One region of the Bacillus sp. NPDC093026 genome, then DNA from elsewhere that is predicted to be linked to it. Evidence: a T-box and tRNA genes for the amino acid it is inferred to sense, from the RefSeq annotation. Region 1 holds a T-box; the other holds one or more tRNA genes.
What was found. The T-box of region 1 lies ahead of ACIQCE_RS12495 (valine--tRNA ligase). A T-box ahead of a tRNA ligase gene usually reads a tRNA of that ligase, here a tRNA-Val.

Region 1 (4,282 bases):
CAGCAGCTTCTTAGAACGAATTCATTATCGGCAGATGCGGAGCTGGAAGAAGGGCAAATTCTTTATATTCCTGAATATCAAAAAAGCAATGCATAGCATGAGGAGACTGACCTAGAAAATGTGGTGAGTGAACGTGGATGAAATCCAATCAGTCTTATATGAATATGGGCTTGAGGCTGAATATATTGAACCTGTCAGCCCGTCGGTCGTAAGGGTTTATACAAAGCAGGGAGTATTTGCACTAAAACAATTGAAGGCGCAGCGAAATATGCAGTTTACAGAGCAAATGCTTGAACTAGAATCAAAAGGCTATCGTTCATTTGTGCCTATTTATCGCACAAAAAACGGCTCTTTTTTCTCAAGTCATCGGGAAAGCCAGCACGCTTATTATCTCATGCCATGGCTGACGAATGAAAAGAGAGAAGAGCAAGATGATAAACATGAGTATTTATTCCAAGAGATTGCTAGGCTTCATAAACGAACCGAAGTGATGATAGATATTACAAAGCATGAGATAGAAGCTCACTACACACAAATCAAGATGAAATGGGAAACAGAGAAAGATATGTATGAACGATTCATAGAGCGGGCAGAACAAACATGGTACATGTCGCCATTTGAGCTGGCCGCTGCTATGTATTTTTCAGAAGCTATGTCTGCGAGTGAATTTGCGCTTGAACGTTTAGAGGATTGGCATGAGGAAATGAAAGATCAGGAGACAACTCGGGTTGTTTTAAATCATGGACAATTGTCAATTCATCATTTTCTATACAATGATGTAGGGACAGGACATTTTACCAATTTTGAGCGGTCTAAAAAGGCCGCCCCCATCTATGATCTTTTGACGTTTTACTTTCGGACATTCAAATCATATCCTGCTCCTTTTCCAGAATGTACTTCCTTGTTTTATACGTATCAAAAGGGGAATCCGCTCAGGGAAGAAGAGCTTCATTTGTTTTTGAGTTATCTCGCTTACCCGCAAGGACTGTTTGATGCGGTGAAAGCATATGAATCTGGCGGACAAAACGAGATGAAAAGCTGTCAGCAACTTTTAAGAGCGTATTGGCAAATGAAAAATTCAGAGCCGACTGTTATGAAAATTCACGAAATCGAGCAGGCTAGACGTCTAGAAGAAGAACAAAATGCCTCGTCATCATCAGAATGACGAGGTTTTGTTTTGGATTTATTCAGGATGGTCAAACAAATCTCTCGGTACGAAACAGTTTTGAGGTGTAAGTTCTCTAAGAAACGGCAATTTAAAACCAATCGAGGTGAAATGCACATGCAAGGAAAATGAGAATACCTAAGATGAGGACGTCAAACGTCGTTGGAAAAATGATTGTGCGCAATCCTTGAAAAATGGCAATCGGGAGTACGACTTGGGAGGCAACTGCCCGAATTTGTCTGAGCCAGGGGGGGAGCGTGTAAGGATTGATTTTCTTCAAGATAAAACGCCCTCCTTCTTGATTTTGCTATTATCATATGGGCATTGAGGCAAAGGGTGCCTGCCCAATTTGTATAAAGAAAAAGAAAAGCGGAAAAGATGATTGACGAAAACAAAAAGCATTTAGTAATATAAGTACAAGATGAGTACGTGCTGATGAACGTGATATATATCATAAGCGTTGAACAGGAAGAGTACGAGCAAGACCCTAAAGAGAGGGAAGCCGGCTGCTGAAAGGTTTCCTAGGAGCTACTTGTTTTGGAAGGTCGCCTGTGAGCTTAATTTCTTGAAATACCAAGTAGAGAAATTCGGGTGAAACCCGTTATCCTTTAGAGTGTACGGTACATGTGTATGTGTTCCGTAAAAAAAGGTGGTACCGCGAAAAAGCTTTTTCGTCCTTTTATAAGGATGGAAAGGCTTTTTTATGTTTCATCAGCCGAAAAAATGTGGAGGTTACACAAATGGGAACAAATAATCAAGAAATGCCAACAAAGTACGATCCGAATGCGATTGAAAAGGATCGATATACGTACTGGCTTGAGGGGAAATTCTTTGAAGCGCAACATGACAAAACGAAAGAGCCGTATACAGTCGTCATTCCTCCGCCAAACGTGACAGGAAAGCTACATCTTGGTCATGCTTGGGATTCAACGTTGCAAGACATTGTCACACGAATGAAACGCATGCAAGGCTATGATGTTCTTTGGCTTCCGGGGATGGACCACGCCGGAATTGCCACACAAGCGAAGGTAGAGGCGAAACTTCGCGAAGAGGGCGTGAGCCGCTATGATATAGGCCGCGAAAAATTCGTGGAGGAAACGTGGAAGTGGAAGGAAGAATATGCTGATTTTATTCGGAGTCAGTGGGCGAAGATGGGCCTTGGACTTGATTATACACGTGAGCGTTTTACTTTGGATGAAGGTCTAAGTAAAGCGGTTCGTCAAGTGTTTGTCCAGCTTTATGAAAAAGGGTTAATCTATCGCGGAGAGTATATTATTAACTGGGATCCAGCTACTAAGACTGCCCTTTCTGATATTGAAGTTGTTTATAAGGATGTCCAAGGTGCGTTTTATCATTTGAGATATCCTCTAGCTGATGGAACAGGTTCAATAGAGATTGCGACAACAAGACCTGAGACGATGCTTGGTGATACGGCAGTAGCTGTTCATCCTGAAGACGAACGCTATCAGCACCTGATTGGAAAAACCGTTATTTTACCTATTACGGGTCGTGAAATCCCAATCGTTGGGGATGACTATGTAGACATGGAATTTGGTTCAGGGGCTGTCAAGATTACGCCTGCTCATGACCCGAATGACTTTGAGCTTGGGAATCGTCATCAATTAGAACGAATCCTTGTGATGAATGAAGATGGGACAATGAATGCAAATGCTTTGCAATATAAAGGCATGGACCGTTTTGAATGCCGCAAGAAGCTTGTAAAAGATTTACAAGAACAAGGTGTTTTATTCAAAATTGAGGAACATGTGCATTCTGTTGGTCATAGTGAGCGAAGCGGTGCAGTCGTTGAACCGTATTTATCAACACAATGGTTTGTCAAAATGCAGCCGCTCGCTGATGAAGCTATCAAATTGCAAAAAAGTGAAGAGCAAGTTCAATTTGTACCGGATCGATTTGAGAAAACGTACTTACACTGGATGGAAAATATTCGTGACTGGTGTATTTCACGTCAGCTATGGTGGGGGCATCGCATTCCAGCTTGGTATCATAAAGAAACAAAAGAAGTGTATGTTGGATTGGAAGAACCAGAAGACATTGAGAACTGGGAACAAGACAAGGATGTACTTGATACATGGTTTAGTTCAGCGCTTTGGCCTTTCTCTACAATGGGCTGGCCAGATGTAGACAGTGAAGATTTTAAACGTTACTATCCAACGAATCTGCTTGTCACAGGCTATGATATTATTTTCTTCTGGGTTTCTCGCATGATCTTCCAAGGTCTTGAGTTTACTGGAGAAAAGCCGTTTAAAGATGTTCTCATTCATGGGCTCATTCGAGACGAACAAGGACGTAAGATGAGTAAGTCGCTTGGCAATGGGATTGATCCGATGGAAGTTATCGATCAATACGGTGCAGATTCGTTAAGATATTTCTTAGCAACCGGAAGCTCACCAGGACAAGACCTTCGCTTTAGCTTTGAAAAGGTCGAATCGACTTGGAACTTTGCGAACAAAATCTGGAACGCATCCCGTTTTGCTCTAATGAATATGGATGGTTTCACCTATGAGGAACTTGATTTGACAGGTGAAAAATCAGTGGCAGATCAATGGATTTTGACACGCTTAAATGAAACAATTGAAAGTGTAACACAGCTCGCTGACAAATATGAATTCGGTGAAGTGGGCAGACACTTGTATAACTTCATTTGGGATGATTTCTGTGATTGGTATATTGAAATGGCGAAACTTCCGCTTTACGGAGAAGATGAAGCGGCGAAGAAAACAACTCGTTCGATCCTTGCATATGTATTAGATCAAACAATGAGACTTCTTCATCCGTTCATGCCGTTCTTGACAGAGGAAATATGGCAGCATCTTCCGCATGAAGGAGAGTCGATTACAGTAGCTGAATGGCCTAAAGTAAAACCAGAGCTTTCAGATGAACAAGCATCTGCTGATATGAAGCTACTTGTTGAACTCATTCGATCTGTGCGTAACATTCGCAGTGAAGTCAATACGCCAATGAGCAAACAAATCGAGCTTTACATCAAAGCGTCAACTGCTGACGTGCAGGAACGTTTAGAAAAAAACCGATCATATATTGAACGATTCACAAATCCAAGTGTTCTCGAAATTGGTACAGATGTACCTGCTAGTG
Region 2 (4,282 bases), on a different contig from region 1:
ACGAAGCGTCTTATACGGGTTTCAACTAGTGCCATAAAAATGGCTGCAAGAAGAACCCCAATTAATCCGCCTCTTCCTGGAAGAATATTTGTACCAAATAACATAATATCGGCAGAAGCTGGGTTGATAATGAGAATACCAGCTAACGCTCCTAATGCGGGAGAGCCACCAAATTCTTTTGCGGCATTTGTACCAACTAATATACCGAGGTAAGCGAACAAGCCTGAGCCAATGACGGTTAAAATAATCGAAGCTTGGGATTTCTCATCAAGCCAGCCCGCTTGCACGATTGCTTTTGTAATACCTGTAATGAGTCCTGAGGCAACAAGCGCAGGAATAATTGGAATAAAGATGCTGGCAATGCGGCGTAAAAATAATTTGAAGGGTGTGCGATTTTTTTGTGAAATGACTTGTTTGTTCTTTTGTGCTTCGTTTTTCAGGTCATACGTATTGGATGAGTTCAGCAGTTGTTCAAACGCACTTGATACTTGGTTTACGACGCCAGTGCCTAAAATAATTTGGAGTGTTTCAGCTTCAACAACGCCGATGACGCCATCAAGTTCATGGATCTTTGCCAATTGAATCTTCTCGTTGTCGATTGGTGTAATACGGAGACGTGTCATACAATGTGTATGGGAAGAGATGTTATCTGGACCACCGCAAAGCGAAAGAATCTCTTCCGCTAACTGCTGATATTTATTTTGATGACTCATGTTGAATCCCCCTTTGATTTTCTTTTCATGGAGCGGATGGCATGCCTTGTTTTGTCAATATATTGAGCTGTTTGTTCATATTGACGGGAAGCTAGGCTGAGAAATAAGACATCAATTAAGTAAAGCTGTGCCATTCTAGAGGAAGTGGCAGCGCTGCGAAAAGGTGCTTCATTCGAACCAGAAGTCGTTAGGTGAACATCACACAACGAAGAAACGCTGGTATGACCTGGATGCGTTAAGGCGACGGTTTTCACTTGATGATCTTTTGCGAGCTGAAGAGCATGAATAATCTCTTCGGTCTCTCCTGAAAAGGATATACCGAACACGATGTCATTTTTTCCTGCGTTTGCGATGACAGTGGATGCAATATGCATGTCAGTAAATGCTGTCGCCGCATAGTTGATTCTCAAGAATTTTTGCTGTGCATCGGCTGCGACGATACCTGATGCACCAACACCGATAAAGTGTATTTGTTTCGCAGAGAGAAGCAGTTGAACGGCTTTTTCTAAAGCTTCTACATTTAAAATAGAGGCTGTGTCTCGAATGGATTGAATAGAGTTTCCCGCTGTCTTTTGAATGATGGAGTTCAGTGGTTCATCTTGTTCAATATCTCGGTAGCCTTGTTTGTCTGCATTCATTAAATCTCCAGCGATCCTCATTTTTAAATCATGATATCCATCAAGCCCAAGAGATTTACAAAGGCGAACGACAGCTGAACTGCTTGCACCGGCAGCCTGACTGATTTCATGTACTGTGCTCTTAATGACTTTGTCAGGATAGGCAAGAATGTAGTCTGCAATGGTTTTTTCAGATTGGGGGAGCTTTGATTTCATTGTGTGTAGTAGGGTGAGTCCACCTGCTGACATATAACCGCCTCCTTTAAGATTGATGACGTAGTATGGCTTTGTCGATGTGGCCGTTCGTTTGATGAAGTAAATTCTTTGCTGTTTTCTTATCTGTTTTTGCCTGGAGCATGACGATGGCTGTTTTGACTTCTAATTCGGCAGCCTCAAGGGTTTTTAGAGCTTGTTCATAGGAAGCATTTGTCACATGTTGAATAATGGCGATGGCTCGTTCTTTTAATTTATGATTGCTCACTTTTACATCGACCATTAGGTTTTCGTATACTTTGCCTTGTCTGATCATGACTGATGTAGAAATCATATTTAAAATCATTTTATGAGCGGTTGCAGCTTTCATTCGTGTTGAGCCGGTGATGGCTTCAGGCCCAACGATGACTTCAATGGCGCAGTCTGCCAGCTCACTAATTTTTGCTTGTTCATTACAGCTGAGGGCGACTGTTTTTGCCCCAATAGATTTTGCATAGGTTAAAGCGCCAATAATGTAAGGTGTTCTACCGCTTGCCGCTATGCCGACGACAGTATCTTTTGAAGAAAGTTGGATCCGTCTCAAATCTTGTTTGCCGGCTTCTTCACTGTCTTCTACATCTTCGGCAGCTTGAGAAAAGGCTGAGTCTCCGCCTGCCATAATGCCTACAATCACATCAGGTGAGACGCTGTAAGTGGGCGGGCATTCAACGGCATCCATGACACCGATTCTCCCACTTGTCCCTGCGCCCATGTAGATCAATCTTCCTCCATTTGTGATGGATTCATCGGCAAAATCACTTGCTGTTTTCACATGTGGAAGTACGCGATTGACCGCTTGAGCGACCTTCATATCTTCTTCATTAATCATCTGAAGTATTTCAAGTGGATTAGCTTGTGAGATTCTCATCGTGTGAGGATTTCTTGATTCAGTTGTTAAAGAACGCAGTTGAGATGGCTGCATGTGATATACCTCCTGGCATTGCGCCTGTTATTTCTTCATTTTCAGTATATTCATTCTGGCATGAAATTTCAATATTATATTTATATATTGAAATTTCATTTCAAAAATGAAGATGACTTACGATAAGGTGAATTGTTAGAAAATAAAAATAATAAAATTCCCCTTTACAAAAAGGGAACAACCTGTATATAATAACTTTTGTCAGCTTCAAGGAAACAGTAAACTTGACAAAATTGGCCCGTTGGTCAAGCGGTTAAGACACCGCCCTTTCACGGCGGTAACACGGGTTCGAATCCCGTACGGGTCACCATGATGTGGAGGATTAGCTCAGCTGGGAGAGCATCTGCCTTACAAGCAGAGGGTCGGCGGTTCGAGCCCGTCATCCTCCACCATAATATGCCGGTGTAGCTCAATTGGTAGAGCAACTGACTTGTAATCAGTAGGTTGGGGGTTCAAGTCCTCTTGCCGGCACTGTTTTTCTTTATCAATTTTATATGTGGAGGGGTAGCGAAGTGGCTAAACGCGGCGGACTGTAAATCCGCTCCCTCCGGGTTCGGCGGTTCGAATCCGTCCCCCTCCACCATTTTTGGGCTATAGCCAAGCGGTAAGGCAACGGACTTTGACTCCGTCATGCGTTGGTTCGAATCCAGCTAGCCCAGTCAAGACACCTTTTCAAAAAAAGGTGTCTTTTTTTATGTTGTATAACTATTCAAAATGTTGTCGAGTTGAGTCAGGAGGCATCGAGACAGTAGAATAAAAGCATGAACGGAAAGGGGATGTACATATGGGAAAAAATCAAAAGAAGGTTACACTTGTGGGTGTTCCAATGGACTTGGGTCAAATGAGAAGAGGCGTGGATATGGGGCCAAGTGCGATTCGGTGTGCAGGAGTAAAGGAAAAATTGGAATCGCTTTCATTTGATGTGGAAGATCTAGGAGATATTCCAGTCGAGCAAAGGGACGATGAAAAAGGGCTGTATACGAGTGAGAAATTAAAAAATTTAACGGAGAATGCGAGTGCGAATAAGCTGCTTGCTGAAAAGGTAGATGGAATTGTTCAGTCAGGTTCATTCCCGCTGATTTTAGGCGGTGATCATAGCATTGCAATTGGAACATTGGCAGGAGTTTCTAAGCATTATGAAAATCTAGGTGTTATTTGGTATGATGCGCACGGTGATTTAAATACGGAGGAAACGTCTCCCTCTGGGAATATCCATGGAATGCCGCTTGCAGTCAGTCTTGGTCTTGGGCATTCTGATTTAACGAATATTGGTGGTTATTCTCCAAAAGTAAAACCTGAAAATGTTATTTTAATTGGTGCTCGTTCCTTAGATGAAGGAGAGCGTGTGTTAATTAGAGAAAAAGGCATTAAGGTATATACGATGCATGAGATTGACCGGTTGGGGATGACGAAGGTAATGGAGGAATCTATTTCGTATTTAAAGGAGAGAACCGACGGTGTTCATTTGTCTCTTGATTTAGACGGATTAGATCCAGCAGAATGCCCTGGCGTAGGGACACCAGTTGCAGGTGGAATGAGTTATCGAGAGAGTCATCTTGCTATGGAGCTTTTAGAGGAATCGGGCATTTTGACTTCTGCTGAATTTGTTGAGGTTAATCCAGTATTAGATGAGCGAAATAAAACAGCAGAAGCGGCTGTTGCTTTAATTGGCTCTTTAATGGGTGAAAAGTTATTGTAGATCGGGATTTGTTCCCGGTCTTTTTTTATTGTAAGCAAAAGAGAATGAATTTTAAGGATATGTTAAGGTTTTTACCAGC

Region 2: it has a tRNA-Val gene. The T-box ahead of ACIQCE_RS12495 (valine--tRNA ligase) is inferred to sense a tRNA for this amino acid. The anticodon was not compared.

What each region holds. Positions count from the first base shown of each region.
Region 1 covers NZ_JBIVPN010000005.1:104,022-108,303, reverse strand. Annotated here, with positions in the region: gene ACIQCE_RS12510 (LysM peptidoglycan-binding domain-containing protein) at 1-96, shown strand, start outside; gene ysxE (spore coat protein YsxE) at 134-1,165, shown strand; gene ACIQCE_RS12500 (hypothetical protein) at 1,257-1,445, opposite strand; T-box leader at 1,617-1,847, shown strand; gene ACIQCE_RS12495 (valine--tRNA ligase) at 1,906-4,282, shown strand, end outside.
Region 2 covers NZ_JBIVPN010000007.1:137,990-142,271, reverse strand. Annotated here, with positions in the region: gene ACIQCE_RS14235 (PTS transporter subunit EIIC) at 1-713, opposite strand, end outside; gene ACIQCE_RS14230 (MurR/RpiR family transcriptional regulator) at 710-1,579, opposite strand; gene murQ (N-acetylmuramic acid 6-phosphate etherase) at 1,593-2,504, opposite strand; tRNA gene ACIQCE_RS14220 (tRNA-Glu) at 2,740-2,814, shown strand; tRNA gene ACIQCE_RS14215 (tRNA-Val) at 2,821-2,896, shown strand; tRNA gene ACIQCE_RS14210 (tRNA-Thr) at 2,903-2,975, shown strand; tRNA gene ACIQCE_RS14205 (tRNA-Tyr) at 3,003-3,087, shown strand; tRNA gene ACIQCE_RS14200 (tRNA-Gln) at 3,092-3,163, shown strand; gene rocF (arginase) at 3,289-4,203, shown strand.